Regions from separate parts of the Photobacterium sp. Hal280 genome, predicted to be linked through region 1. Evidence: predicted binding sites of a transcription regulator. Region 1 holds the regulator's gene; each other region holds the start of a gene.
What was found. Region 1 encodes CRP, which controls carbon source genes, mostly activating them, when cyclic AMP is high. Its sites were predicted from a motif close to TGTGANNNNNNTCACA; they were not measured.
Positions count from the first base shown of each region.

Region 1 (10,493 bases):
CAGGGCGTCATGCAGCACAGGATATTGCACAAAAAGCACCCCCAGCCCAGCCGCAACCAGCAGAATCATACTCACCAGCCCCCCGCCGATGCCCAGCATGTGCGGGACGGTGCGCCAGTAGCCAAAATTGGCCCCCGAGGCCGTTACCATCATATTGTTCGGCCCGGGGGTTCCGGTCATTGTGGCCGCAAATGCGGCCAGAGAGATTAAAAATTGCCATTCCAGGTTCATCTGCGACTCCGTGATTCACACCTAATTGTATTGATACAATTTTAATTTTCACTTGCTTAAACCCCACTGAAGCGGTCAAAATGCAGACTATCAAGGGTGTAAATTGCGATCAAAGGATTTATTGTCACCATGACAATCGAGACCATTCAGCAAGAATTTTTCGCCAGGTGTGACGATGGCCTGCCCAAATACCGTCGCCTGGCCGAAACCATGGCACATCTGATTGAATCGGGCCGGCTGACCGCCGGCAGCAAGCTGCCGACGCACAGAGCCATGGCCGATCAACTGCAGGTCACGGTCGGGACCATTACCCGCGCCTATGCCGAAGCTGAACGCCGGGGGCTGGTGGAAGCCAGAGTGGGCGCCGGCACTTACGTCAGCCAGAGTCAGCGCCCGGGCTGGGTATTCAGTTACCCCACTCAGGCACCCGATGAGTGCAATTTTGGCTATAACATCCCGCCTTATCTCGACCGATCAGCGCCGCTGGCGCAGGCCATGCAGACGATCGCGCAGCAGGCCGATCAGCTCAACCACCTGATGCTGTATCAGGATCCGCAAGGACTGAGCGAACACAGAGAGGTGATTTGCCGCTGGCTCAACCGCCATGGCACTCAGCTCGACCCGGCGCGTATGCATTTCACCTCCGGCGCGCAGCATGCCATTCAGCTGGTGCTGTCGGTGTTCTGCCGCAGCGGCGATACCCTGCTGACCGAACAAGTGGTCTATCCCGGCTTTCTCGGGCTGGCCCGTCAGATGCAGCTCAATGTCAGAGCGGTGGAGATGGATGAGCAAGGCCTGATCCCTGAGAGTCTGGAGACGGCCTGCCGCCAGTATCAGCCCCGGATGCTTTACTGCACGCCCACCCTGCAAAATCCGACCACAGCCGTCATGAGCCGGGAAAGGCGCGAAGCCATTCTGGCGGTATGCCGCCGTCACCAGGTGCTGGTGATTGAAGATGATGTCAATGGCTTGCTGCCGGTCGACGCTCCGCCGCCGCTGGTCAATCTCGACCGTGAACAGGTGATCCACTTCGGCAGCCTGTCGAAATGCCTCGCCCCGGGTTTGCGGCTGGGGTATATCCAGGTGCCGGGCAAACATCAGGACCGGCTGAACACGGCGCTGCACCATCACTGCCTGATGATCAGCCCGTTGCTCAGTGCCCTGGCCTGCGAGCTGATCCACCAGGGCGATGCCGACCGGCTGCTGACCGCGATCCGGCAAGACATCGCCCAGCGACAATCGTTGCTCGACCGCTATCTGCACCCCTATCAGATACAGCATCACGCGCAGAGCTTCCATGCCTGGCTCAGCTTGCCGGACCACTGGCGCTTGAGCGACTTTGTCGCGGCCGCTGAAGCCAGAGACGTGATCGTCAAGTCAGCTGAGCTGTTTACGCCGCCGGGCAGTACCATCCCCCAGGCAGTGCGTCTGGCCGTCAGCGCGCCGCACAGTCATGATAAACTTGAACAGGGTCTGGCTATTCTGGCTGAGCTGCTGGCTCAGGAACCATACCCGGATTTTCCGCTGTGAGGGAGCAACTGATGCATCATTTTGAGCCTGCCGCTGGCCTGCGTAACGCCCATCTACAAACCATTCTGCCGCGGATGATTCGCCGGCAGCCCCGGTTCGAGCCGCTGACAGAACGCATTCAGACCCCGGATGATGATTTCCTCGATCTGGTCTGGACCGGCACGCCGTCTCATCACCCGGCGGAGAAACCCGTCATGATCCTCTTTCACGGCCTGGAAGGCAGTTTTCGCAGCCCTTACGCCCACAGCCTGCTGTTTGCGACCAGGCAGCAGGGCTGGCTGGGGGTGATGATGCATTTTCGCGGCTGCAGCGGCGAAGTGAACCGTCAAGCGAGAAGCTATCATTCGGGGGAAACTTCCGACGCCACCTTTTTTATCCGCCATCTGCGTGCGCGTTTTCCCCGCAATCCCCTGCTGGCGGTCGGTGTCTCGCTGGGCGGAAACATGCTGGTCAATTATCTTGCCGAAACTGGCGCCGCGTCGGAACTCACTGCCGCTCAGGTGATCTCACCGCCTTTGGATCTGGCGGCCTGCTCAGACCGGATACAGCAAGGATTTTCGCGGGTCTACCAGCGCTATCTGCTGGGTTCGATGAAGAAGAATATGCTGAAAAAAATGGCGTCCTTACCCGACGTGCTGCCATTTCAGAGTGAGCAGATCACGGCGCTGCGCTCGCTGCGTCAGTTTGACGATGCCGTCACCGCGCCCCTGCACGGCTTCAGCAATGCCGAAGATTATTACCAGCGCTGCAGCGGACTGGGCAAACTGGCCCGGGTCACCACGCCGTTGCGGGTGATTCATGCCGCCGACGATCCCTTCATGACCGAGGCCGTGATCCCCAAGCAACCGCTGCCGCCGCACATCGACTATCATCTGACCCGGCATGGCGGCCACGTCGGCTTTATCAGCGGCACCTGGCGCGAACCGGTATTCTGGCTGGATCACACTGTACCGGCCTGGTTCCGGGACAAACTGGGGGCATAAAAAAACAACGCCTGGCATCAGGCGTTGTTCCGTCACTGTCTAACCTATCTTACCGGTGTCAATGAGCTGTTGAATCAGCGGCCGCATGATCAGCTCCATCGCAAAGCTCATTTTACCGCCCGGCACTACCAGGGTATTGTGGCGCGACATAAAAGAGCCCTGGATCATCGCCAGCAGATAGGGGAAGTCCACGTTTTTGATGCCGCGAAAACGGATCACCACAAAACTCTCGTCCAGACTGGGGATCGCTTTGGCACTGACCGGGTTTGAAGTATCCACGGTCGGCACACGCTGAAAGTTGATATGGGTCCGGGAGAACTGTGGCGTGATGTAATTGAGGTAATCATCCATTGAGCGGACAATCGACTCCATCACCGCCTCGCGGGAATGGCCGCGATCCCGCGTATCACGGACGATCTTCTGGATCCACTCCAGGTTGACAATCGGCACCATGCCAATCAGCAAATCCACATGCTGTGCCACATTGACATCGCCGTCCACCACACCGCCATGAAGCCCTTCATAAAACAGCAGATCGGTATTTTCCGGCAAATCCTGCCAGGGGGTGAATGTGCCCGGCATCTGATTATACGGCACGGCCTCGTCAAAGGTGTGCAGGTAACGGCGAAACTTGCCGCTGCCGTCTTCACCATACTGGCGGAAAAAATTACCCAATTGAGCAAAGTCGTTGGCCTGCGGGCCAAAATAACTGATATGACGGCCTTGCTCTTTGGCTTTGCGGATCTCCACATCCATTTCAGGGCGGGTGAACCGGTGGAAGCTGTCCCCTTCCAGCCAGGCCGCATGAATGTTCAACATGTTAAACATCTTACGGAAGGCTTCTGAGGTGGTGGACGTTCCTGCTCCGGAGGAACCTGTTACTGCAATGATCGGGTGTTTTGCAGACATGACATACCTTGTCGTTAATCCTAACGGAATCAGTTAGTAACAGGGCCAGAGAAAGCAGTCAAGTTTCACAGGCCCGTTCATCGGCGTCAGCTTCCGTTTTCTGCTGCCGCTTTTCATTATGGCAGCTTTATTCTGCGCTCAGTGAACGGCGCAGTTTAATATCAACCGTTTCATGGAGTTCAGAGAACAGAATCACTGCCTCGCCACTCTCCAGTTGCTGCCTGACTCTGGCGACCTTCTGTTCCAGACTTAGCTCGCGTTCGCCGTAGTCCGTGCCTTCGCGCAGGACAAAGTGTTCAATTAAATTATCGAGTGTCTCTGAGTCCAATTCTTGCCAGGGGATGATCATACTGCTCACCGAAAAATAAGGGGAAAAACCGGCACGGCATTCCCGAAACACCATTAAGCGGCGACGATTTCATAAGAATGGGTCAGCGTGACACCTTTACCCAGCATCAGGCATACAGAGCAATATTTTTCCAGCGAATCACCGACCGCTTTGGCCACCAGCGCGTCATCCAGATCATGGCCGGTCACCACGAAATGCAGATTGACCGAGGTAAAATAACGCGGCGCCTGCTCGCGGCGCTCTGAGGTCATGTTGGCTTCGCAGGCCGTGATGGCCTGGCCGGCACTTTTCAGGCCGTCGACCACATCGACAGAGCTGCAACCACCAGCCGCCATCAGCACCAGCTCCATCGGACTCGGCGCCGTTTTGCCGCCGTTCCCGTCCATGACCACACTGTGGCCCGAGTTTGACTGGCCGACAAAAGTCAAACCTTCTACCCATTTAACACGTGATTGCATGCGATGCTCCTTACTACTCAAACCCGCATTTAAAAACTAAGTCACAACTGTGTGATCATGTGCACAGTAATGCGTCCAAAATGTGCATTTATCGTCACCCAATATCAAGCAATGCGTGTCGAAAAAAGTTAAACTCTTGGACTGAATGTTCACATGCGCTTGCAGCCCAGCCGTTGACTGAATATCCTAGTTGGCAAACAATGATATTGTTATACCCAACCCCAATTCAAGGAATGACGTTGTTGGGCAATACACTGCAGAGGAAGTTAGTAATATGGTTCCAGGTAAACCGCAAACAGATCCAACCTTGGAGTGGTTCCTTTCTCATTGCCACATTCATAAGTACCCTTCAAAGAGTACACTGATCCACGCTGGCGAGAAAGCAGAGACCCTCTACTACATCGTTAAAGGCTCCGTTGCCGTTCTTATCAAGGACGAAGAAGGCAAAGAGATGATTCTGTCCTACCTCAACCAGGGCGACTTCATCGGTGAGCTTGGCCTGTTTGAAGAAGGCCAGGAGCGTACTGCCTGGGTTCGAGCAAAAACACCATGTGAAGTGGCAGAGATTTCCTTTAAGAAATTCCGTCAGCTGATCCAGGTCAACCCGGACATCCTGATGCGACTGTCTGCTCAGATGGCGCGCCGTCTGCAAGTCACCAGCCAGAAAGTTGGCGACCTGGCCTTCCTGGATGTGACCGGTCGTATTGCCCAGACGCTGCTGAATCTGGCCAAACAGCCAGATGCCATGACCCACCCGGACGGGATGCAGATCAAAATCACCCGTCAGGAAATCGGTCAAATCGTTGGCTGTTCCCGTGAAACCGTTGGCCGCATCCTGAAGATGCTGGAAGAGCAGAACCTGATTTCTGCCCACGGTAAAACCATCGTGGTTTACGGCACTCGCTGATCACTCAGCTGTGATGCAGCCAATGTGAGTATCAGAAAAGCCGCCGGTGCGGCTTTTCTTGCATTTGCACCCCATCCCCCCGGCTTTGCATCGGGTTCCTCTAGTGACCTCACAGTTTTTCAGTTGCCTTCCTCATCCCTAGTGCTACATTTGGCATATTAGTTTGATGTGGATGTCGCGATATGGATATCGAACGTTTTGCCCCGAATGCACAGCACAGTCAGGTGCCGCCCCGCCCTGTAGTCACGATGGGGCGTTTTCTCACAGCGTCAGTAGAGATGACAGGGTTTCAGTCACCCCGCCAGTTACTGGAACAGGAAGCCGGTTTACACGCCGGGATCCTGAGCCGTGACAACGATGCCTGGTTACTGCCCTTGGATCAACATCACTGACACCAGGTATTTCAGACATAAAAAAACAGCGACCCAAAGGCCGCTGTTTTGTGTATTTCAGTCTGGCTGAATTACATATTGGTACTTTCGAAGATTTTATCGGCTGACGCTTCGACAAAGCCCGGATAGAGCTCACCGTCCGCCTGCGGATAACGCTTGGCGAACTCATAAAAACCACCCGGAATCGTGCGTACGCCGTCGGTGAAGGATACATCCACACGATCCGCCATCGTCGAGGACTGCTCCAGCATCACTTCCGGATTGCCTTTCACTTCGCCGCCGGCTTCGTTGATACTGAACCCGTTGTGACGCAGCAAACTGTTGACCGCCGCCACTTCCGTGAACTGCTCCAGCTGATTAACGCTCACAGTAAAGTGATTCGCACCGTAACCGTGAGCGGCCACCCAGCCGGCATACTCGCTTTCCGCAGCCAGCATTTCATAGGTTGCAAAGTCCAGCTCCCACAAACGGCCGTTATAGAGGAAAGACGCATCCTTCATTGCACCGTCAGGGATCTGCTTGACCAGCGCACGCACCGTGTTCTGCAATTGTGCAGAGCACTGACCAACCAGCAGTTCACTGATAAACACTTTCGGGGCAGCCGGATTCGGGTGCTCGAAGTGCTCTGCGTACAGTTTCTTCTGCTCGAAATGATAAGTGCCGCACGGCTTGTAGCCGATGGCGATAAAAGGTGCCGCCAGAACATCCAGGCTGACACCCGGCAGGTTAAAGGTACGCAGCGCAATATGATCATTTTGCAGAGGCTCTTCCTCTGTCAGCAGATCGTGTACCTGCGCCGCCGACGGGCAAAGACGGGTCGTAAAGTCCTGCCACAGGGCATCAAACAATTTTTCCACTCTTTCCATGATGCGGTTCCCCTTCGAAAATACGGGTTAAGTATGAGTTACAGTTGGATCCCTGGCGACAGCTGTGCCGGCAGTTCGGTTGCCTCACCTTCCATCGATGCCATTGGGTAGGCACAATAATCCGCGGCGTAGTAAGCACTCGGACGCAGGTTACCCGAGGCACCCGGACCACCGAACGGCGCATCGCCGCTGGCACCGGTCAACTGGCGGTTACGGTTGACGACGCCCGCACGGATATGATCAATAAAGTATTCCCACTCACTGTCGTCAGTCGACACCAGACCGGCAGACAGACCGTAACGGGTGTTGTTGGCCATCTCGACCGCCTGAGGCAGTTCCTGGTAACGCGCCACCTGCAGCAGCGGTCCGAAGTATTCTTCGTCCGGCAGTTCGGCAATCTTACTGACTTCAATGATACCCGGGGTCACGATGGCGCCCTGACCACGTTCGGCTTTCAGCAGTGGTTCACCCCCCATCTCAATCAGACGCTCCTGGGCTGCCACGATATTATCGGCGGCCAGCGTCGAGATTTGCGGGCCCATAAACGGTTGCGGCTCGGCAAACGGGCCGTCCACCTTGATGGCTTTGGCCGCTTCGACCAGCGCCGCAATCAGGGCATCCCCTTCTGCCCCTTCCGGGACATACAGACGACGGGCACAGGTACAACGCTGTCCGGCACTGATGAAGGCCGACTGGATGATGGTGTACACAGTGGATTTCAGATCGCCATAGGCCTTGGAGATGACCATAGGATTGTTGCCGCCCATCTCCAGTGCCAGCATTTTGCCCGGCTGACCGGCAAACTGACGGTGCAGGATATGCCCGGTATTGGCACTGCCGGTAAACAGCAGACCATCAATACCGGCCGACTGCGCCAGCGCTTCACCGGTCGCCCGCGCGCCCTGAACCAGGTTCAGTACACCGGCTGGCAAACCCGCCTGTTCCCACAGCTTGACGGTTTCTTCCGCCACTTTCGGCGTCAGATCTGAGGGTTTGAATACCACAGTGTTCCCCGCCAGCAGCGCAGGAACAATGTGGCCGTTTGGCAGGTGGCCAGGGAAATTATACGGACCAAAGACCGCCATCACGCCCAGCGGACGGTGACGCAGTACGGCTTTGGTGCCGGCCACGTCTTTTTCACGCTCGCCGGTACGCTCATTGTAAGCACGCAGAGAAATGGCAATCTTACCCACCATGGCGCCGGCTTCAGTGCGCGTTTCCCACAGCGGTTTACCAGTTTCTTCAGCGATAGTGCGGGCAAGGTGCTCGCTGTTGTCTTTGACCAGGGCAGCGAAGCGCTCAACGATAGCCTGACGCTCTTCCAGGCGGGTATGACGCCAGGTCACCAGTGCCTGACGTGCGCTGGCCACAGCCTGCTCAACCTGCTCGGTTGTGGCACTCTTACCTTCCCAGATCACTTCACCGCTGAATGGGTTCAGCGACTGCATCGCTTCGCCCTGACCGGCTTGCCAGTTGCCTGCAATCCATTGTGTCATTTTGTATTCCACCCTAGTTATTGAGCAATCAGGCGAACCTGATCCCCGTTTTTCACTTCTAACACCTTGGCCATTTCCGGAGAAATGATGGCCAGATTACGTTCACCATCCAGTGCCGCTTTACCGACCGTTGCACGGAAACCGGCAAAACGGGTATTACTGATGATGTAATTATGCGAGCTGTGATGTTCGCCGATCTCAACCGTACAGCGCTGAGATGCACGGACCGACTCAATATGGCGAAGATCGCACTCCACCGTGGGGCCGGCATCAAAAATATCGACATAGCCACGGTTGACGAAACCTTCTGCTTCCAGCAATTTTAGCGCCGGGCGCGTATTGTCGTGCACCTGTCCAATCACGGCCTGGGCCTCTTTGCTCAGCAGGTTGACGTAGATGGGCAATTTCGGCATCAGATCGGCAATGAATTCTTTCTTGCCGATCCCTGTTAGGTAATCGGCCTCGACGAAATCAATCGAGAAAAAGTGCTCTTTCAGCCATTCCCAGAACGGGGAATTTCCCTGCTCATCCGATACACCGCGCATTTCGGCAATCACAGTGTCAGAAAAACGGTGGCTGTGCTCGGCCAGCATAAGGAAACGGCACTTGGACAGCAGCTTTCCGTTCAGCCCCTGACGCCACTGAGGACGCAGGAATAAGGTGCACAGTTCACTCACACCCGTGTAGTCATTACCAAACGTGAGTACCTTCAGCACTTTGTGCACATCCAGATGATGTGAATTATGGACCAGGGTGCTGAGGTGATAAGTATAGAATGGGTTATCCAGTCCGACTGCCGCTTCCAGGGCGGTCGTACCAGCAATTTCGCCTGTCTCAGTATCTTCCGCCACCATGAGGTAGCCTTCCGGACCCGGTGCAGTGACGTCTTTATTAAAGCTTTCCACTGAATGCGCAATCCGATTACTGAGGATCTCCTCGTTAACCGGCAATGATGTGAAGCCGTGACCTGATTCGTCGGCGCACATCATCAGTGCAGGTAAATCAGCTTTTGTAATGGGACGTATAACCAGCATCGAACTCCCTCCTGATGCAGGTAGCAACACAGGTTGCTAACTCTGAATATCTGTTATTTCTTTCTCTTCTAAAAACTACCCCGGGTGACACCCGGGGCAGCAAGCAGGGCAAGCGGTTGTGCCTGCCCTTGTCTTATTATTGGTTGTAAAGCTTGGCAATCGCACGTTCCAGACGGGCCAGACCTTCTTCGACATCCGATTTTTCAATCACCAGAGAAGGCGTGAAACGCACAACATTGGTACCGGCTACCAGCACCATCAGACCTTCTTCGCCGGCCGCCAGCAGCACATCACGTGCACGGCCCTGCCAGTCTGCATTCAGGGCTGCGCCCAGTAGCAGGCCCTTACCGCGTACTTCGGAGAAGATAGGGTACTGAGCATTGATTTTCTCAATCCCGTCGCGGAACCATTGCTCACGCTCTTTGACACCGGCCAGGACTTCCGGCTTGCTAACTTCCTCAACCACAGCCTCAGCCACGGCACAGGCCAGCGGGTTACCGCCGTAGGTAGAACCATGGGTGCCGATTTTCAGGTGCTGAGCCAGCTCAGTGGTGGTCAGCATCGCGCCGATCGGGAAGCCGCCACCCAGCGATTTCGCTGTGCTCAGGATGTCCGGCGTCACGCCCAGCCCCTGATACGCATAAAATTCACCGGTACGGCCGTTACCCGTCTGTACTTCATCAAACACCAGCAGCGCATTGTGTTTGTCACACAGCTCACGCACGCCCTGGATAAATTCCTGGGTCGGAGAGATGATACCGCCCTCGCCCTGCAGCGGCTCCATCATCACCGCACAGGTGCGGTCAGAGATATGTGCGGCCAGCGCTTCCAGATCGTTATACGGCAGGTGCGTCACCGCCTGAGGTTTTGGACCGAAGCCGTCAGAATACGCAGCCTGACCACCTACGGTCACAGTGAAGAAAGTACGGCCGTGGAAACCTTGCTTAAAGGCGATGATTTCATCTTTTTCCGGACCGAATTTGTCGGCAGCATAACGGCGCGCCAGCTTCAGCGCGGCTTCGTTCGCTTCGGCGCCAGAGTTGGCAAAGAAGACTTTCTCAGCAAAGCTGACTTCCGTCAGTTTTTTCGCCAGGCGCAGGGCCGGCTCATTGGTCATGACGTTGCTCAGGTGCCAAATTTTCTCACCCTGCTCTTTCAGTGCTGACACCATAGCCGGGTGACAATGGCCCAAGCAGCTCACCGCGATACCACCGGCGAAATCGATGTACTCACGATCATCCTGGTCCCACACACGGGCACCTTTACCTTTCACCGGGATGATTTGCATTGGGGCATAACAAGGTACCATGACCTCATCAAAGGTTTGACGTCCTACTT
Region 1 is NZ_JARLUO010000005.1:330,253-340,745, reverse strand. Features, by position in the region: gene P4S53_RS10685 (LysE family translocator) at 1-231, opposite strand, end outside; gene P4S53_RS10680 (aminotransferase-like domain-containing protein) at 361-1,761, shown strand; gene P4S53_RS10675 (hydrolase) at 1,773-2,744, shown strand; gene P4S53_RS10670 (phosphoribulokinase) at 2,784-3,653, opposite strand; gene P4S53_RS10665 (YheU family protein) at 3,781-4,002, opposite strand; gene P4S53_RS10660 (OsmC family protein) at 4,056-4,460, opposite strand; gene crp (cAMP-activated global transcriptional regulator CRP) at 4,735-5,367, shown strand; gene P4S53_RS10650 (hypothetical protein) at 5,550-5,759, shown strand; gene P4S53_RS10645 (DUF1338 domain-containing protein) at 5,831-6,625, opposite strand; gene astD (succinylglutamate-semialdehyde dehydrogenase) at 6,664-8,121, opposite strand; gene astA (arginine N-succinyltransferase) at 8,139-9,155, opposite strand; gene P4S53_RS10630 (aspartate aminotransferase family protein) at 9,292-10,493, opposite strand, start outside.

Region 2 (10,493 bases), 2.3 Mb from region 1:
TTTCAGCAGTATCAATCAGGTTGATACCGCGCTCCAGCGCAAAATCGAGTTGGCTGTGGGCCTCGGCTTCCGTATTTTGCTCGCCAAAGGTCATGGTGCCCAGGCCGATCTGGCTCACTTCAAGGTTTGAATGGGGGATCTTATGGTATTTCATTTGCCCTCCTTGGACCGCAAATTCTCCCTGACTATAACCTAGGAAAGGGTTACTGAGAAGCCGCAGTAAAATGAAGCAGTTATCTCATAGGCTGCACGGGCAGACCTTGCTGATAAGCGAATGTTCGCACATAGTTAAAGCAGTTCCCTTGAAAAGGTGTGATCATGAAACTGTCCCAATTCAAGCACTGGGTAAAGTCACCCGGAGAAGAAATTCCTAAGTGCGTACTGACCAGTTACGCCGGACGTGCAGATTATTTGATGGAAGTTGAATATAAACATCATCTTGAGCCTCTCAAGGATGACGAAGATAACATGCTGCATTTTCAGACCATGGAGCAGGTGAGGGATTTTCTGCGGCCACTGGGGATCAAGTCGATCACATTAAGGACGATTGATCCTCATGATGAATTCTCACTGGATGGCAAACCTGAGTGTTGCCAGGATGACATGACGATCAATGTATAGCCCGCTCTGTGATCAGAGCATAAAGTGGCGTTTGAGCAGCTCGGCGGTGAACTGGGTTTTGAGATAAAAGCCCCGGGGCAAAGTTTTGATCGGGTGGCCGTCTGCGCCGTAAGCATCAGTCTGCACTCTGCTGTTGGCGGCTTTGGGCCTCAGCTGCAGGACTTCGCCGTGGCGGGCCGTAATCTGCTCCACTTTGCCCAGCACGATCAGTTCCATCAGCTCTTCCCAGTCCTGGCGTAACCGGGCTTCTTCGTCGGCAGATGGACTCCACAACAGAGGAGAGCCGACATGGCGTGCAGCAAGCGGAATTTCACGCTCCCCTTCAACAGGGATCCACAGGACCCGGGCGAGTTTGTGCCGGATATGGCTGTTTTCCCAGTTCACGCCCTGCAAGCCAATCAAAGGAGCGACACAGACAAAGGTGGTTTCCAGCGGTTTACCCTGATGGCTGATGGGGATAGTTTTGAGTTCAATGCCTAAATTGGCGAAATCAGGGACGGGCTGGCTGCCTGCCGTCGCACCCAGATGCCATTCCAGCAATTGGCCCACCCAGCCTTTATCCCGGCGTAAATCCGGTGGTGCAATTTGTCCGGCCTGCTCAGCCAGTTCGCCCAGGGTACAACCGGCCAGCGCCTGTGCCCGGCTGAGGAGTTCGGATTCTGAGGTCGGAGCTGGTCGTCTGGAGATCGTCATTCGGATGAGTCATATTTCAAAAGCGTGGCCGTGAATTTTAACACAGTTAGGACGCTGTGCGGATGATTGACTAACCGCTTGATCAGACTGTTTGTGTTGGATCCTGGGATTAAGATATCCACAGGTACTTTTTTGAACAATGTGAATACTGTGTGAGCTGGACGTATCTACAGGGTTTTGTGCAGTATTTAAACGCTTTATCGGTGGTTATTTAACCGTTAATGATCGAGGGGTGTGGATAAAGCCAAGGGTGGTTGATCTTTAACCAGTCGTGATGATCCTCTGGAAACCGGTTGAGCCTTTCGCTGTGTTTTCAGTTGGATTTTAATTTAAATTATTGAATTTAAATTGTTTATCGTTTTTGTTGTTCTCGGGTGGCCATTGTTAGGATCCTGATTTATTGTTGATTAAATGGACAATAGAAGAGCTTCTACACACAACTATCCACAGAAAGCGTGAATAAATGTGGGAGAGGTCTCATTTCTTTGTTTATAACCTCTGAATTCCTCTTAAGTTATCCATAAAGTGAGTGCTAGGTAGGAAAAAACAGTGATTGATGACAATGAATGTTTACCCTGAGGCTCATTCTGTGAAAAAATCACTGTTAATTGATATTTTTACTTGAGGTCGTCCAGTGATTGATGGCGATGGATATCGCCCTAATGTGGGGATAGTTATCTGTAACAGCCATGGCCAGGTATTTTGGGCTCGACGATATGGACAACACTCTTGGCAGTTTCCACAAGGCGGTATTGATGAAGGGGAAACCCCGGAACAGGCCATGTACCGTGAACTGTATGAGGAAGTGGGTCTCACCAGAAAAGACGTCAGGATTCTGGCATCCAGCCGCCATTGGCTGCGATACAAATTACCGAAACGTCTGGTCAGGTGGGATTCCAAACCAGTTTGTATCGGACAAAAGCAAAAATGGTTTTTGCTGAGTCTGGAATGCGATGAGTCTAAGGTGAACATGCAGCGTGGCAGTACACCGGAGTTCGATGGCTGGCGTTGGGTCAGCTACTGGTATCCGGTTCGTCAGGTTGTGTCCTTTAAACGGGACGTTTATCGCCGGGCGCTGAAAGAGTTCGCGGCGATGGCGATGCCTTTCAAGGAGCGCAAGGAACGCAAGTTAAAACGTAAACACAAGCGGAGTTAACCTAGGGAAAGTAACGCTTATGCTGACCCAGCTAAGAGAAATTGTAGAGAAAGTCGCCAGTGCTCCGACATTACTCGAGGCGCTGGATCTGCTGGTTGTCAGTATTTGCCAGGCAATGAAGACTGAGTGCTGCTCAGTCTACATTGTTCATGAACACCGCAAGCAATATATGCTCATGGCGACTCAGGGGCTGACCAAGCCTTCTTATCAGGTCGGGCTTGGCTTTGATGAAGGTCTGGTCGGTCTGGTTGGCCGTCAGGCTGAACCTGTCAATGTGGCCGATGCGCGTCAGCACCCGAACTTCAAACATATCCCGGGCACCAACGAAGAAACCTTCCGCTCCTTTTTCGGCACTCCCATTATCCATCAGCGCAAAGTCCTCGGCGTATTGGTGATCCAGCAACGCGATATGCGTGAATTCACTGAAAGCGAAGAATCTTTTATGGTCACACTGGCCGCACAGCTGGCGGTGATACTGGCGCATGCCAAAGCGCAGGGGATGTGGCCCGGCCATCGTGACGGACTGCATTTAACCGGTTCGGCGGCATCGACCGGGGTTGCCATTGCCAAAGCCTGGTGGGATGACAACCAGCCCCGGCTGGAAGCTGTTTCACCTGCTTCCTGTCTGGACAGAGAGTTCGAACAGGAACGCTTGAGCATTGCCATTGAGATGGCGAGTAATGAGTTTCGGCGATTGCGGAAACGCTTTGACAGCGAGCTGCACAAAGACACCCTGGCGATTTTTGATCTGTTCAGTCACTTGCTCAATGATCCCATGCTGCGTAAGGATCTGTTTGCCAAAGTCGCTGGCGGCGATCAGGCCGAATGGGCCGTCAGGCAGACTGTGGAGGCCTACTCGGTTCGCTTTGCCAATATGAAGGATGACTACCTGCGCGAACGGTCGCACGATATTCGCGAACTGGGTCAGCGCCTGCTGTTTTTCCTTCATAACGAAGAGGGGGTCGAGCACCAGTGGGATGCCCCGATCGTCCTGCTGACCCGAGAGCTGACCGCCGCCATGCTGGCCAGTATTCCGCGAGATAAACTGGCTGCCGTGGTGGCTCAGGAAGGTGCCGCCAACTCCCACGCGGCCATTCTTTCCCGGGCACTGGGTATTCCTGCCATCATGGGCGTCGATTTTGTCCCGGAGAAAGTGCATAACGCTCTGGTGGTGGTCGACGGTTATCGCGGCGATCTGCTTATTGAACCCAACCGGCAGATTCTGGCTGAATACAAGCGGTTACTGAAAGAAGAAAATGAGCTGACGGCTCTGGTCGAACAAGATCTGGATAAAGCGGCGGAAACGGAAGATCAGGAAAGGATTTACCTGTATCTGAATGCCGGATTAAGTGCTGACACCAATATCGCGGTCAACAAAGGGGTCGATGGTGTCGGCCTGTACCGAACCGAAGTGCCGTTTTTACTGCAGCGCAGTTTTCCCTCGGAAGAGGAACAGGCGGCTCAGTACCGCTCGATACTGGCCTCTTACCCGGGTAAATCTGTGGTCATGCGTACCTTGGACATAGGCGGCGATAAACCGTTGCCTTATCTGACCATTGAAGAAGATAATCCTTTCCTAGGCTGGCGCGGTATCCGCTTTACCCTGGATCATCCGGAAATTTTCCTCATCCAGGTCAGGGCCATGCTCAAGGCCAGTATTGGCCTTGATAACATGGACATACTCTTGCCCATGATCTCCGGCATTCCTGAGCTGGATGAATCCAAAGCATTGATTGAACGGGCTTTCAATGAAGTGTCTGTGTATGCTGCCAGCAAAGGACAAGTGCTCAAGCAGCCCAGACTGGGCATCATGATCGAAGTCCCTTCGATTTTATATCAGCTGCCGGCCCTGAAAGGGCGGGTCGACTTTATTTCGGTAGGCAGCAACGACTTAACGCAATATTTATTAGCTGTCGACAGGAACAATTCCCGTGTTGCCAGTGTCTATGATACGTTCCATCCGGCAGTCATTCAGGCACTGAAGCACATTCAGGATACCAGCCATGCGTTATCAATCCCGGTGAGCGTGTGTGGCGAACTGGCCGGTGACCCTCTCGGCGCCTTACTCTTGGTTGGAATGGGATACCGCTCTTTAAGTATGAATACCCGCAACGTCGCCAAAATTAAATATGTTCTTCGTCATGCCAGTCTGGCCGATATGACGCAACTCGCCGATAAGGCGTTACAGGCGACCTTCGGCCAGGAGGTCAGGCAAATGGCAACAGAGTTTGTCGAACAACGCGGCATGGGCGGCTTCATCCGGGCAGGTAAATGATGCCGGATATGTTATGGCTGCTCCTGATGTGTCTGGGGCTGGGGGCTGTGGTCGGCCTGCTGGCAGGTTTGCTGGGGATTGGCGGGGGATTATTAATTGTCCCCGCGTTAGTCTGGATGTTACCCCAAACCGGGATCGAACCTGGGGTTGTCATGCATATTGCGCTGGCGACCTCGCTGGCCTGTATTGTGCTGACGTCCGGCTCTTCGGCACGTAGTCATTTACGGCTGGGGAATGTGGATGTCTCTTTGGTCAGGTTGCTCGCACCGGGTATGGTACTGGGGGCATTGCCGGGAGTGCTGTGGCCGAGTGGGTACCTGCGGATTGGCTGCCCAGGATATTTGCTGGTATTGTGCTTTTACTGGCGCTGCAAATGCTGCTTTCATTGAAAGTCACAGGGCGTCATCCTATGCCGGGGCGGGTTGCAATCGCAGGCAGTGGCAGTGTGATTGGCCTGGTGGCCAGTTTAGCGGGCATCGGTGGCGGTTCGCTGATCGTACCTTATCTGAGTTGGTATGGCGTAGAAATGCGCCGTTCTATCGGGACCGCCGCTTTTTGCGGGTCCATTATTGCCATCGCCGGCATGGCCGGATTTATTGTGGCGGGCAGTGGTGATGACAGCCTGCCGCCTTACAGCCTGGGTTATGTCTATCTGCCGGCACTGATGGGCGTGGTTTGTACCTCTGTACTGACCACCCGATATGGTGCGCGTATGGTCAGTCACTTACCGACTCCGACACTGAAAAAAATCTTTGCCATCTTTTTGTTATTTGTGGGTGGTAAAATGTTGTTTTAACTCGGGTCAGTCACGGGGACTGGCATGAGACTTTTCATTGTGGGTACATGCTGTACCGCCGTGAACTTCTTTATTGATTAACCACGAGTATGTTGAATGAGCCAAGGTTATCTGACTTTTCCAAACTTTGACCCAATCCTGTTTCAAATCGGCCCGCTGGCGATCCGCTGGTATGGATTGATGTACCTGCTGGGCTTCGTCTTTGCGCTCTGGCTGGCAAACCGTCGTGCCGATAAGCCAGGCAGTGGCTGGACGCGAGATCAAGTCAGCGATCTGCTGTTTGTGGGCTTTCTCGGGGTCGTGATCGGCGGCCGAGTGGGTTATGTCCTGTTTTACAACTTCGAAGTCTTCCTGGCCGATCCGCTTTACTTATTTAAAGTCTGGACCGGGGGGATGTCGTTCCATGGTGGCTTATTAGGCGTCATGACCGCGATGGTCTGGTATGCCTACCGCAATGGCCGGCGCTTCTTCGACGTGGCTGATTTTGTGGCGCCGTTAGTGCCATTTGGCCTCGGCGCTGGTCGGCTTGGAAATTTCATCAATGGTGAACTCTGGGGCCGGGTTACAGATGTGCCCTGGGGCATGGTATTTCCGAGCGGTGGGCCGCTACCGCGCCATCCTTCTCAGTTATATGAGTTTTTACTGGAAGGTCTGGTATTGCTGATCATTTTAAATGTCTTTATCCGTAAACCGCGTCCGGCGGGTGCCGTCTCCGGGTTATTCCTGCTGGGGTACGGCTCGTTCAGGTTCCTGGTTGAATACTGCCGTGAACCCGACGCTCAGCTTGGCCTGTTTGCCGGCTGGATCAGCATGGGTCAGATCCTGTCTCTGCCAATGGTGATTGGCGGTGCATTGCTGATGATATGGGCCTATAAGCGGGCCGGTAATCACCGCACCGCTTAACAGTCGTTTCAGGCAGCCATTGGCTGCCTGATTTGTGATTATGGTATGCTAGCAGGCAGATTTTCTCCCGCCATTTTGGGTTAACAGAGACATGAAACAGTATTTAGATTTATGCCAGCGGATTATCAGTGAAGGTGAGTGGGTTGCCAATGAACGGACAGGTAAGCGTTGCCTGACGCTGATTAACGCTGACCTGACTTATGATGTGGCCAACAATCAGTTTCCGCTGATCACCACGCGTAAAAGTTACTGGAAAGCGGCGATAGCCGAACTGCTCGGCTATCTGCGTGGCTATGACAGCGCCGCACAGTTTCGTGCGATCGGTTGTAACACCTGGAATGCCAATGCCAATGACAATCAGGCATGGCTGAGTAATCCTCACCGCACAGGTACCGACGACATGGGCCGTGTGTATGGCGTGCAGGGCAGAAGCTGGCGCAAGCCTGATGGCAGCACCCTGGATCAACTGCGAAAGATTGTCGATGATCTGAGCCGTGGCCTTGACGATCGCGGTGAGATACTGACGTTTTATAACCCGGGTGAATTTGAGATGGGTTGTCTGCGTCCGTGTATGCACACGCATACGTTTTCGCTGTTGGGTGACAGCCTGTATCTGACCAGCTACCAGCGTTCCTGCGATGTGCCGCTCGGGCTCAATTTTAATCAGATTCAGGTCTATACCTTGCTGGCTCTGATGGCGCAAATCACAGGCCATAAAGCCGGTAAGGCCTACCACAAGATTGTCAACGCGCATATCTATGAAGATCAGCTGGCGCTGATGCGAGATGTTCAGCTCAAGCGAGAGCCGTATCCATCGCCCCGGCTGGTAATTAACCCAGAGATTCAATCCCTGGACGATCTGGAAACCTGGGTCACGATGGATGATTTTAAAGTCGAAGATTATCAGCATCATGAGCCGATACAGTATCCGTTCTCGGTCTGATCAAAGGGAACTCCCAGAGCCTCACGCATGTGGGGCTTTTTTGTACCTGAAAGTAGGGGGAGGGGCGCCAAAGCTGCTGACGGCCAGCCTGAGCATCCGCTGGGGTTGCTGGTGCGGCGGGATAAACGGTTATCATCAGATGAAAAAAATCCCTGCTCACAGCGAGCAGGGATTTTTTAGTATTCACCAGGCCTTGCTTATACCGTTAAGGCCAGAATGCCGCCCGGGATAATGATAAAGACCAGTCCCAGATAGGCCGCCACGGTCGATTTGCTTTTTACGGCCAGCTCGCCCAGATAGAGAGCGCCCTTCATCGGCAGTTCACGCAGGAACGGCAAGCCAAAGATCAGCAGGGTTGCGAGTACATTAAAGCACAGGTGCACCAGCGCAATTTGCAGGGCAAACACGGCATGGTCGCCGGAAATCGCGGTTGCAGCCAGCAGTGCAGTAATACAGGTGCCGATATTGGCGCCCAGCGTAAACGGATACACATCGCGTACTTTCAGCACGCCGGTACCGACCAGAGGCACCATCAGGCTGGTTGTTGTCGAGGACGACTGCACCAGGATGGTCACAATCGAACCTGACACAATTCCGTGTACCGGGCCGCGGCCAATCGCACTTTTCAGGATGTCACGGGCGCGACCAACCATCAGGCTGCGCATCAGCTTACCCATGACAGTAATCGCCAGGAAGATAAGCGCGATACCCAGGGCAATCATAATCACACCGCCCATGGTCCCCATCGATTCCAGTGGCGCTTTGACTGCGTTCACTGCCGGTTTCGTCAGGGGCTTAATGAAGTCCAGTCCTTTCATACTCATGTCACCGGTCGACATCAGGGGTGAAACCAGCCAGGCCGAAATTTTTTGCAGCAGACCAAACATCATTTCCAGTGGCAGGAAGATCAGCACGGCCAGCAGATTGAAGAAATCATGCACTGTGGCGGCAGAAAATGCGCGGCGAAACTCTTCTTTACAACGGGCATGGCCCAGACTGACCAGTGTATTGGTCATCGTCGTACCAATATTGGCACCCATCACCATAGGAATCGCGGTTTCAACGGGCAGACCTCCAGCAACAAGACCCACTATGATAGAGGTCACCGTACTGGAAGATTGGATGAGAGAGGTGGCTACCAGACCGATCATCAGGCCTGCAATCGGGTGTGAGGCAAATTCAAACAGGGTTTTGGCCTGCTCTCCGACCGACCACTTAAAGCCGCCGCTCACCAGAGAGACCGCGACCAGCAGCAGATAAAGCATGAAAACCAGGTTTGCCCAACGAACCCATCGCATGGAGCTTTGCATTGGCTCAGCTGTAGTGGCTTGGGTAGTCATATTCTGTTCTCCGTGACATTGTGATGTCATTTTGGTGTCAGTTTTTTGAATGTTGCCGCGATAGTAGAGAACGAATATTTCAGAAATATGACACAGCGAACCCTTTCTGCTGTACCCGTAGATTTTGTGGCCAGGAGCAAAGAATGGGATCAGGATCTATCTTTTTATCTATAGGATTAAAGCTGTGATTTTTTTGATAAAACCTTTATTAGTATTGAAGAGAAGGATGTCGAAAAAAAACAGATAAAAAATTTGTCGGATGGGTTTTCAGTGTCATAGTGAAGGTGGCTTACTCTGGAAAGTGTGCTGTCACTGGCCTGGGATGATAGTTAGATACTGCGGGTATTACGGTGTATTGCTGTCAATGATTCGGTTTTTCCGAGCTGTTGGCTCTAAACAAACGATTTCACACAGATGTCAGTAGGCGTCTACACTGTTTCAACCGCACACCAATAAAAAAGTGTGATTTTACAATGAGTAGTAAGGAGCTGCGGTCAATGACCGATGTAATTCTGAAATTCTTCAAATTAGAGTCTCGCCGGCGGCATTTTGCTGATCGTCGCGGCAGCCCTGGCCATGATCATTGCCAATTCGCCTTTGCAGCCCCTGTATGAGGGCGCATTACATACTTATATTGCAGGCCTGTCGGTAGAGCATTGGATTAACGATGGTTTGATGGCGATTTTCTTCCTGGTGATTGGCCTGGAAGTGAAGCGTGAACTGATCGAAGGCGCACTGAATACGAAAGAGAAAGCGATTTTCCCTGCGATCGCCGCATTGGGTGGTATGGTCGCGCCGGCTTTGGTGTATGTGCTGTTTAACTATGGCGATCCAGTGGCGATTGGTGGCTGGGCAATTCCAGCTGCCACAGATATCGCATTTGCGTTGGGTATTATGGCCCTTCTGGGTAACCGGGTGCCGGTGAGCCTGAAAGTCTTTTTGCTGGCATTAGCAATTATTGATGACCTGGGTGTTATTGTCATCATCGCCTTGTTCTACAGCAGTGATTTGTCCGCCATTGCGCTGGCCGTGGCATTCGCAGCGACTGCCGTGCTCTTTATTATGCACGCACGCAATGTCACCAATCTGGTCTGGTATATCCTGGTCGGGCTGGTGCTCTGGTTCAGCGTACTGCAGTCGGGCGTGCATGCCACGCTGGCGGGTGTTGTACTGGGCTTTGCCATCCCGCTTCAGGGGCAGAATAAGCAGGGCAAAGAAATCTCGCCGCTCAAGACAATGGAGCATGGATTACATCCGTATGTCGCGTATCTGATCTTGCCGTTGTTCGCCTTTGCGAATGCGGGAATTTCGCTGGCAGGTGTCTCAGCAGAAGGTCTGACCGCGATGCTGCCGCTGGGGATTGCACTGGGCCTGTTTGTTGGTAAGCCGCTGGGTATTTTTACCGCAAGCTATCTGGCAGTGAAAATGGGGATAGCGCGTTTACCTGAAGGGACAGGTTTTGGTCAGATATTTGCGGTGTCTGTGTTGTGCGGTATCGGTTTTACGATGTCGATCTTTATTTCGATGCTGGCATTCAGCGGTGCTGATCTCGAGCTGATTACTTATTCCAAGCTGGGGATTCTGATCGGTTCGACCACCGCAGCTGTTGTCGGTTATATACTGCTCCACCGTTCGCTTCCGGCTGCCAAGGCGGTTAAGGATAGTCAGACATCATCGTAATCCGGGACAGGGAGATGTTTATGAAAGCATTTATTGTACTGATATTGGGCCTGAGTTCGGCCGGTGCCTCAGCGGCGGCGGCTGAC
Region 2 is NZ_JARLUO010000005.1:2,624,556-2,635,048, reverse strand. Features, by position in the region: gene P4S53_RS21385 (NADP(H)-dependent aldo-keto reductase) at 1-154, opposite strand, end outside; gene P4S53_RS21380 (DUF6482 family protein) at 319-621, shown strand; gene mutH (DNA mismatch repair endonuclease MutH) at 634-1,314, opposite strand; gene rppH (RNA pyrophosphohydrolase) at 1,949-2,470, shown strand; gene ptsP (phosphoenolpyruvate--protein phosphotransferase) at 2,490-4,745, shown strand; gene P4S53_RS21360 (sulfite exporter TauE/SafE family protein) at 4,754-5,134, shown strand; gene P4S53_RS21355 (sulfite exporter TauE/SafE family protein) at 5,119-5,541, shown strand; gene lgt (prolipoprotein diacylglyceryl transferase) at 5,638-6,444, shown strand; gene P4S53_RS21345 (thymidylate synthase) at 6,536-7,387, shown strand; gene P4S53_RS21340 (Na/Pi symporter) at 7,585-8,727, opposite strand; partial or broken gene nhaA (Na+/H+ antiporter NhaA) at 9,225-10,407, shown strand; gene P4S53_RS21330 (hypothetical protein) at 10,428-10,493, shown strand, end outside.
Region 2: the regulator CRP is predicted to act here: its motif matches at 1,779-1,794, upstream of rppH (RNA pyrophosphohydrolase).

Region 3 (10,493 bases), 2.2 Mb from region 1:
GCTTAAGACAAAAGCCCGAGACAAAAAAAGACGACCCTAAGGTCGTCTTTTGCTTTGAGTCAGAGGCCAAAGCCTCTTTTGCGCGTCCGCCTGTCTCCACAAGCGTAGACTCAAACTCAGGCGTCTTGATCGCCCAGCAGGACAGATTCCAGGGCGATTTCCATCATCTCTAAAAACGTGGTCTGACGCTCATCTGAGGTCGTCGCTTCGCCACGCAGAATATGATCAGACACAGTGCAGATGGTCAGGGCTTTGGCGCCGAATTCTGCCGCCACACCGTAAATCCCGGCGGCTTCCATTTCCACGCCCAGAATGCCGTACTTGTCCATGGTCTTGAAGAAGTCGAAATCCGGGTTGTAGAACAGATCAGCAGAGAACAGGTTACCGACTTTCACCGCGATCCCTTTGGCTTTGGCAGCATCCACAGCGTTTTGCACCATGCCGAAATCGGCAATGGCCGCAAAATCGTGACCACCGAAACGGATGCGGTTCACTTTCGAATCGGTAGAAGCGCCCATGCCGATCACCACATCGCGCAGGTGCACATCATCACGCACCGCACCACAGCTGCCGACCCGGATGATTTTCTTCACGCCAAAGTCTTTGACCAGCTCAGTGGCATAGATAGAACAGGACGGAATGCCCATACCGTGGCCCATCACAGAGATCTTACGGCCTTTGTATGTGCCCGTGTAACCGTACATATTGCGCACATTACAGACTTCTTTCACTTCTTGCAGGAAAGTGTCGGCAATGAACTTGGCACGCAATGGGTCGCCCGGCATCAGCACAACGTCGGCAAAATCACCCATTTCAGCATTAATATGTGGAGTAGCCATCTGTTCGCTCCTTCAATTTGTTGAACTGCCTCATCCATTATGGACGAGGCAATGACGCTTTCAGCGCCAAACCTCACCACACAGCTGTGCGGTTACAGAAAAGATGTACCGTAATCCATGGGCGAAGTACCGAAGTAACTCGCCAGGCTCTGGCCGATATCAGCAAAGGTGTCGCGGCGGCCCAGTGAGCCGGCCGGGATCTTCGGACCACTGACCAGCACAGGAATGTGCTCACGGGTATGGTCTGTGCCCGGCCAGGTCGGATCGCAACCGTGATCGGCCGTGATGATCAGCACGTCGTCTTCTTTCAGCTGCGACAGCAGCTCAGGCAGGCGACGGTCAAAATATTCCAGCGCGGCGGCATAACCGGCCACATCGCGGCGGTGGCCGTAGGCGGAGTCGAAATCGACAAAGTTCGTGAACACAATCGTGTTATCACCAGCTGTTTCCATTTGTGCCAGCGTGGCATCAAACAGGGCTTCCAGGCCGGTCGCTTTCACTTTCCGGGTGATCCCGCAGTGGGCGTAGATATCGGCAATCTTACCGACAGACACCACTTCGCCCTGCTTCTCTTCCACCAGTTTTTGCAGCACAGTGGCTGATGGCGGCTCAAGGGACAGATCACGGCGGTTGCCTGTGCGTTCGAACTGACCTTTGGCCGGACCGATAAACGGACGGGCAATCACGCGGCCGATATTGTAGTCTTCCAGCTCTTCGCGGACGATCTCACACAGCGTCATCAGATTATCGAGACCGTAAGTCTCTTCGTGACAGGCAATCTGGAACACGGAATCGGCTGAGGTATAGAAAATCGGCTTGCCGGTTTTCATGTGCTCCTCGCCCAGATCGTCCAGCACCTGAGTACCGGAAGCGTGGCAATTACCCAGGTAACCCGGCAGCTGTGCACGTTCGACGATGCGATCCAGCAGTTCCTGCGGGAAGCTGTTGCTGGTATCGCTGAAGTAACCCCAGTCGAACAAGACCGGTACACCGGCGATTTCCCAGTGGCCCGACGGGGTGTCTTTGCCGGATGAGATCTCAGCAGCGTGACCGTAGGCGCCGGTGATCTCCGCCACAGGATCCAGCCCTGGCGGGAATTCACCGCAGGATTCTTCCGCGGCCTTGCCCAGACCCAGGCGGGTCAGGTTCGGCAGATTCAGCAAACCGCTGCGGTCGGCATTGTCGGCACGGCCTTCGGCACAGGCTTTGGCAATATGGCCCATGGTGTTCGAACCCACATCGCCAAATTTGACCGCATCTTCAGTGGCACCCAAGCCAAAAGAATCGAGTACCAGGATAATTGCTCTTTTCATCATTGCTCCAATTTAGACATCTTCAGCACGGATACGGCGGTAAACCTCAGGGGTCGCCGCAGGTGCCTGCTCTGTGACTGTGACAGCCTGACGAACAGCCTGCGCAGCCTCCTGCCATTGTGCTTCACTGCGAGCATGGATCACGGCCAGCGGCGTCTGATTATCCAGCGTCTGACCCAGGCGGATCATGTCCGTCAGGCCCACTGCATAATCAATGCTGTCAGAGGCCACTTTGCGGCCACCGCCCATACTCACCACGGCCATGCCCAGTGCGCGGGTATCCATCGCCCCGGCAAAGCCGCTGGTTTCCGCAAACACAGGTTTGATGATCGCTGCATTTGCCAGATAGTTTTGATAATTTTCAACAAAACCCGCCGGGCCACCCAGGCCGTGAACCATTTTGCCGAACCGCTCTGCCGCTGCGCCGTTGTCCAGCACCGCCTGCAACTTCGCACGGGCTTCGTGGTCGTCTTTGGCCAGACCGGCGTTGAGCAGCATGTCGGCGCACAGCGCCATGGTGACTTCAAACAAGCGCGGATTGCGGTATTCGCCGGTCAGGAACTGAACGGCTTCGCGCACTTCCACTGCGTTACCGGCACTGGAGGCCAGGACCTGGTTCATGTCGGTCAGCAAGGCGGTGGTCTTGGTGCCGGCCCCGTTGGCCACGGCCACAATGGATTTCGCCAGTTCTTCCGAAGCCTCATAGGTGGGCATGAAAGCACCGGAACCGACTTTGACGTCCATCACCAGCGACTCCAGACCTGCCGCCAGTTTCTTCGACAGAATCGAGGCAGTGATCAGCGAGATGTTATCGACCGTGGCGGTAATATCACGGGTGGCGTACACACGCTTGTCCGCCGGGGCCAGATCGCCGGTCTGACCGATGATAGCGACACCCGCCGATTTGGTTACCTGACCGAACACCTCGTTCGACGGCATGATGTTATAGCCCGGAATGGATTCCAGTTTATCCAGCGTCCCGCCGGTATGGCCCAGACCACGACCGGAAATCATCGGCACAAAACCGCCGCAGGCGGCGACCATCGGGCCGAGCATCAGTGAGGTCACATCCCCCACGCCACCGGTGGAGTGCTTGTCGACAATCGGGCCACCGAAATTCATGTGATCCCAGTTCAGCACCATACCGGAATCGCGCATGGCGCAGGTCAGTGCGACCCGCTCATTCATGGTCATGTCGTTGAAGTACACCGCCATCGCGAAAGCTGCGATCTGGCCTTCAGACACAGTGTCTTTGGCGATGCCCTGAATAAAGAAGTTAATTTCGTCTGGAGTGAGTGCGATGTTATCGCGCTTCTTGCGGATAATTTCCTGAGGTAAATACATAGGATGCCTCGACATGGCTGGGGAGAGACAATAGCGGCCCTGCAGCGTCAGCAGCACGTGCCGACAGGCGCGGTCTTTCCCTTGAATTGGCAGTTTCCTGTGACAGCCAGCCGAGCCGGCTGCCACAGATCAGATTCAGAATCGGTCAACCGATACCAGCGGTATCAATAGCCGCCTTCTGCAGCTTTTTCGCCTTCACCCAGCGTGTTGAGCAGGTTTGCCAGCAAGCTGGATGCACCAAAACGATAGTGGGCACTGTCTGCCCAGTCGGCACCCAGAATACGATCAGCCATCGCCAGATACTGCTGTGCATCTTCTGCAGTACGCACACCACCGGCTGGTTTAAAGCCTACTTTGTCCTGTACGCCCATGTCTTTGATCACGGTCAGCATAATCTCAGCTGATTCCGGCGTGGCGTTCACCGGTACTTTACCGGTCGATGTTTTGATGAAATCCGCACCAGCTTTGATTGAGATTTCAGAGGCTTTGCGGATCAGTGCCGCATCTTTCAGCTCACCGGTTTCAATAATCACTTTCAGCAGAATGTCACCGCAGGCGGCTTTACACTGTTTCACCAGCTCAAAACCCACGTCCTCGTTACCAGCGATCAGTGCGCGGTATGGGAACACGACATCCACTTCATCTGCGCCGTAAGCAACCGCCGCTTTGGTTTCTGCAACGGCAATCTCAATATCATCATTGCCGTGCGGGAAGTTAGTCACTGTGGCAATGCGAACGTCCGGCGTCCCCTGCTCACGCAGCTGTTTTTTGGCAACCGGAATAAAACGCGGATAAATACAAACCGCTGCGGTATTACCGACAGGGGTTTTCGCGTTCTTACACAGTTCGATCACTTTCGCATCGGTATCGTCATCGTTCAGTGTGGTCAGATCCATCAGTTTTAACGCACGCAGTGCAGCCGTTTTTAAATCGCTCATGACTTTCTCCAGTCGATTATGTTCTACCAAGTGTCCTGTTCTCTTTGTCCATTCAGAAAATGACACCCTGAAGATTGTAGCCTCAGAGAAACAGAAGCGGACTTGATTCCATGAAGACTCAGGCGCTGTACAGCGTGCCCGATCGACGTCCTTTTCACCGCGCAAGGTGGCTATCACCTTGCCAGCCATTCATTTTCGCATCCTAATTCACAAAATTATCAGGATACTTACACGCAGATATCATCAATCTGCGATTCCACACAGCCATTTTACCAAGGAGCCCAGAGGCAAACCATACAATAGACGTTTCCCAGAGTGGATAATGTGTTGACCCAGCACGTGGCTATCGTCACCTCTCCTTCGCCCGATTGCATTCTGCTTCCTTGCTCAGGACTCCCTTGCTCAGGAAAAGAAACGTTCAATCAGCCATTGATACAGCTGCCCGCCGATATACACGCCGACAATGCCCATCACCCCGGATAACACAGGAGGCGCCGGAATCGGCAATTTGAGTGCGGAAAACATCAGCCCGACGATCACACCTGCCAGTAAAGCCACGATTACGTCATGCATGCTATCACTCCCGTCGTTGTGACCAGACAGGGAGAGCGAAGCAATCCGGTCTGGAAATACTCACAGAGTGTAGACCGCAGAAAACCAAGTGTCTGCTGACCCCTTAAGCATGCGCGTACAGCCCGGGCGAAGGAAGTGTCAATTGGCGCTTTTTAGCGGCTTTTACCGGAAATGATTCAGATAGTTACTGATTCTGTTGACTGCCGCCAGCGTCAGCGGCAAAGAAAATGCGAGGCAAAAAAACGCCACAGCTAGGCTGTGGCGTTTTCAATCTGACGGTTTCTGACTGAATTACAGTGACAGGAACAGACCTGCAATCGTTGCAGACATCAGGTTAGACAAGGTACCTGCGGCAACGGCTTTCATACCGAAGCGGGCAATGTCGTGACGACGGCTTGGTGCCAGACCGCCCAGACCACCCAGCAGAATCGCAATCGAAGACAGGTTGGCGAAACCACACAAGGCGAAAGAAATGATCGCTTTGGTCTTCTCAGTCATCGCTGCGCCAGTTTCAGCAACCAGCAGACCACCATCAGCCACATCTTTCAGGTACGGCGTGAAGTTCAGGTAAGCCACGAACTCGTTCACGACGATTTTCTGACCGATGAAAGAACCGGCAATCTGTGCTTCATTCCAAGGCACACCAATCAGGAAGGCCAGCGGCTGGAAGACATAACCCAGGATCAGTTCCAGCGTCAGCTCAGGCATATTGAACCAGCCGCCAAACCAACCCAACATACCGTTGATCAGGGCAATCAGACCGATGAATGCCAGCAGCATCGCACCGACGTTCAGTGCCAGTTGCATACCGGAAGAGGCACCCGCAGCCGCTGCGTCAATGACGTTAGCAGGCTTGTCATCGTGACCTTCATCATCTTTATCAACGCCCAATTGATCCACAGGCGTTTCTGTTTCAGGTTTGATGATTTTCGCAAACAACAGACCACCCGGTGCCGCCATGAAAGAGGCTGCAATCAGGTATTCCAGCGGTACACCCATCGAGGCATAACCGGCCAGTACACCACCGGCAACAGACGCCAGACCACCACACATCACCGCAAACAGCTCAGACTGAGTCATCTTAGGTACAAACGGACGCACAACCAGTGGTGCTTCAGTTTGACCCACGAAAATGTTCGCTGTTGCAGACATGGATTCGGCACGGGACGTTCCCAGTGCTTTCTGTAGACCACCACCCAGAATGTTAATCACAAACTGCATGATACCCAGATAGTACAATACGCTGATCAGTGCTGAGAAGAACACGATAACCGGCAGCACTTTCAGGGCGAAGACGAAGCCGCCGCCACCGAAGACTTCAAACATCTTGCCTGATACCAGACCGCCGAACAGGAAAGAAATCCCCTGATCGCCATATCCGATCACACTTGCAACGAATTGTGATGCACCATACAGCACATCACGGCCTACCGGCACATACAGTACGAATGCGCCGAAAAAGAGTTGAATGGCAAACGCGCCACCCACAGTACGTAAGTTAATAGCTTTACGGTTATCAGACAGCAGCACCGCCACAAGCAGCAGCACAACCATCCCAACCAGGCTCATAAACACGCTCATAGTTTATGGCATCCCTATAGTTAAATTTTGGCGTCTCGACAATTCGGCTCTCTCAAGAGTCGGGCGCATTATACGCATGGCAACTTACAGCATGTAATGCACACATCACACTTTGATTGGAAACCGAGTGAAAGTTGAATATCAAGTGTGACGAAACTCACACCAAGGCACCACCTGATGCATAAAGAAAAGCCAGAGAAATGTCAGAATCATCAAATTTGAGAAGGCAGTGCAAACAAAACTTCTGCATTTTTGCTAGTAGCAGCAGCAAGTACCGCCAATGATTCTGATCTCAGTTCAGCCAGAGCCGCCAGCACTAACGCCACTCTGTCCGGCTGATTCGGCTCTCCCTGGTAACCGGCCAACGGCATATCTGGCGCATCGGTTTCCAGTAACATCGCATCAAGAGGTAACTGAGTCATTGTAGTTCGAGTTTTGTTCGCTCTGCGATAGGTGATCGTACCACCTACTCCAATTTTGATACCTAGATCAAGAAGTTGAGACGCTTGCTGCAAACTGCCACCGAATGCATGATAAACCCCTCCCCGAATTGGCGGGCAGGATTTCAGGCATTGCATCAGTTCAGGAAAGGCTTTGCGGCAGTGAAGTATCACCGGCAGGTTAAATTGATTGGCGAATTCCAGCTGCCTGAGCAGCCAGCCCATTTGCTGCTGCCTGTCTGCAGCGGCGATTGCAAAATCCAGCCCGCATTCCCCAACCGCCACACAGCGGTTTTCCGCCTCCTGGCACACCTTCTCCAGCCTGCTCTCAAGCTGACTCAGTGTGTGATCATCATGCTCGGAGGCAAAATACGGGTGCATGCCCAGCGCATAGTAGAGCGCTGGCTGTGACGGGGAGGCCGGCCGGTCACACAAGGTCTGAATGGGTTGCCAGTTCCGCGCCCCGATCGATGGGATCACGATATGGCTGACACCAGCCTGCCCGGCCTGTGTCAGATACGGCTCGGGATCAGCGGCAAACGGCGGAAAATCAAAATGGCAGTGACTATCAATCAGCTGCACCTGAGGTCTCCTTTTTCTTCACGGGCTGACCAGCGCTTGCCCTGGCGGCGCGCTGCGCCGGATGACGGGCATCGTCTTCATCATAGCGGACAGGCGCACAGCAGCGCCGGTTTTCCGGGACAAAGCCCATACGCTCGCACCAGGCATCGTAGCGGGCAAGCCAATGGCGGATCAGAGTGAACATGAATACCTTCTCCTTCAGTACGGATGGATCTCTGTGATCATTATGCCGGGCCAAAACTAAATCAATATGCCGGCATTCAGATCGGGAGCGCCAATGCGTTCGCAGCGGTTAAAAACAACACGGTTTTTCCAAAATTTCAGCTGTCCAGCCCAAGTATTGCTCATCATTCCATAAATCATCACTTTTTATGATACAAGGCTCGCAAGGCTCGCAAGGCTCAGCGATCATTTATCTCCATGAACAAATACTGTTTTCTTTTCTTGCTCTCATTAACCGCGTGTGGAGGGGAAAGCACCCCATCGACATCTTCCGGAAGTCTGCCCGATTTACCGAATGACCATGGGCAGCCGCCCGTGATCACGCTGCCTGACGACCCGATCAACCAGGCTGTCAGACAGGGTGATCCCGGACGCTTGCCTGCCAGTACAGCCCTGCTCGAACAGCGGATTTCAACGCTGATCAAGGCTGAGCAAACCGCTCTCACGACGGCGCATCACCAGATTTTTGGCGATGACGCGATCGATTATGATCCGAGCCGGAACTCCCGGCTGTTCAGCTTTCAAACGTTAACCAGCGCCAAAGAGCTGATCTCAGGGAACCAGGGAAATACGCTGGCCACGGTCAGTGAACAGCACTCCCGCCGCAGTATCGCTTTCGGCAGCAACATTTTGCGCGACCTTGATGCGGGTGAAAACCCGGCCTTCGCATCACACATGAAAAACATCACAGATTGGTTGCTTGCGCCCGCCTCACTGGCGGAAAACGACACCGTCAACGTGTCATTTATGCTGCTCAGTAACAGCCAGTACAACCAGTCGAAAAACTGGCTTGCCAGCCGATACCCCACAATCGCAACAACGCTCTGTAATCATGAAGCACAACTGACACAGTGTTTAGCGTCTGCACATCTGATCATTACCGGTTCCAGCGGCTCGTTCAGCGAATCTGGGGGTCAGGCCGCCCTCAGTGCCGCGGCAGCCCGCAAGCAGTCCCTGCTGTATGTCCACACCAACAGCTGGAATGCCACGCCTTTAACGAACCTTGTGCTCACTTACTTTGGCGCGCAAACGGAGGCAATCGGCGGAGCGGGTAATTATTTTGCACAAGACAAAGCTAACTGGGCATCAGCCGCCGAGATGCGAACTGAGACCGGGCTGCTGGCTGAAATTCATGCACTGACGGAGCACCTTCAGTACGACAGCTTCAGCTTCTCAGTGACAGATTGCGAAGATGACAATGATAGCTGCAGCAATATTCCCGCCTTTCGCCGAGAGTTTCTTGCCCCCGCCGGATCACTGCGTCAGATCATCCGTGCTCTGGATGCCAGCGCAACAGACATTTTTGCCCTGCCGGGTCAGTATACGCTGGAAAAACATCTGATTCTTCTGGCGGACAGATACCGTGAAGGGGTGCACTTTCCCATGTCAAAGAACACGACACCCACCCTGGCCTTTTTAAAAAGCTATTTTGCCGACCACCTGGTGTATCACTCACGCAAGTACAACCCGGTTCCGCCTGAACTGGGGAATTTCAGCCGGACTGACTTCAGCCACATCACGCCAACAGATAAAATCGTCACGCTGGTCAGCCGTCAGCCCTGGCGAGCAGCAGGTGTCTATGCCCTGCCGGGTCAGACGTTTAGTGTTACCCGTACCGATAGCCATGATACCGTGGCCGCCAGTCTCTTTATCAATACCCAGCGCCCGTCTTCCACCAAGCAGATGGCTGCCAATCATGGGTATAACCGCCCTAAATTCCTTCAGTCCCACCATCAGACAATTAAGGCGGGTCAAACCCTGACGATCACCTCTCCTTATGGCGGCCCAATCCAGATTGGCTTTACCGACCAAGGGACAGCAATGACCTTTTCCTTTCGCCAGATTGGCCTGCACCCTTACTGGCAGCCGGGTAGCAATGACGCCGACTTTCTCGCAGCCTTGAGCAACAACGCCTTCGATTGGGCGGAAATTGCAACCGAGCATTTTGAAATTCACTCTCGAAACAGCCGGATGCAAACCACATTGTCCGACAACAGCCGCTGGGATACCCCCAGTCAAATGGCGGATTTTATGACGACTTATCATCACAGCGCGCTCAGAGCACTGGCGGGATATCAGGGGGAAAACATCACGCCGATTGCTGAAGTGCAGTCCTTTGCAACCCAGCATGGCATGACATTGCCGGTGTGGGCTCAGGTCCAGCACATGAATGCCGATCAGCCGACCTGCGGCTATGGCTGTTCCGGCAATCCTTATGATGCGGGCTGGGCATTCAGTGTGCTCGGCCACGGTGACCTGCATGAGGTGGGGCACAATGTTGAAAGTAGTCGCTTTAAATTCAACGGCTTTGAAGGGCATGCCACCACGAACTTTTATTCCTATTATCCAAAATCGCTGGCGGCCATCAATGAACCGGGTTACGACCATCAGTGTCAGTTGCTGCCCTTTGATGTCATGCTGAAGGATCTCAGGCAAAGCCAGTTGACCTCAGATCCTGCGGCTTATATGGCTGCCCGGTTAGGAAGCAGCTGGAGTCAGGGTGTCGCGTTAGTCATTCAGATGATGATGCATGCGCAGGACAAAGGTAAACTGGCCAACGGCTGGCATTTAATCCCGCGGTTACATTTACTGGAAAAAGCCTTCGCCGATGCCGATCACGATGAAGCAAGCTGGGAAGCCAAAAAAGCGGCTCTGGGCTTC
Region 3 is NZ_JARLUO010000005.1:2,560,293-2,570,785, forward strand. Features, by position in the region: gene deoD (purine-nucleoside phosphorylase) at 117-839, opposite strand; gene deoB (phosphopentomutase) at 932-2,152, opposite strand; gene deoA (thymidine phosphorylase) at 2,165-3,496, opposite strand; gene deoC (deoxyribose-phosphate aldolase) at 3,661-4,434, opposite strand; gene P4S53_RS21075 (XapX domain-containing protein) at 4,837-5,007, opposite strand; gene P4S53_RS21080 (NupC/NupG family nucleoside CNT transporter) at 5,299-6,588, opposite strand; gene P4S53_RS21085 (TatD family hydrolase) at 6,801-7,610, opposite strand; gene P4S53_RS21090 (hypothetical protein) at 7,597-7,794, opposite strand; gene P4S53_RS21095 (ImpA family metalloprotease) at 8,148-10,493, shown strand, end outside.
Region 3: the regulator CRP is predicted to act here: its motif matches at 6,735-6,750, upstream of P4S53_RS21080 (NupC/NupG family nucleoside CNT transporter).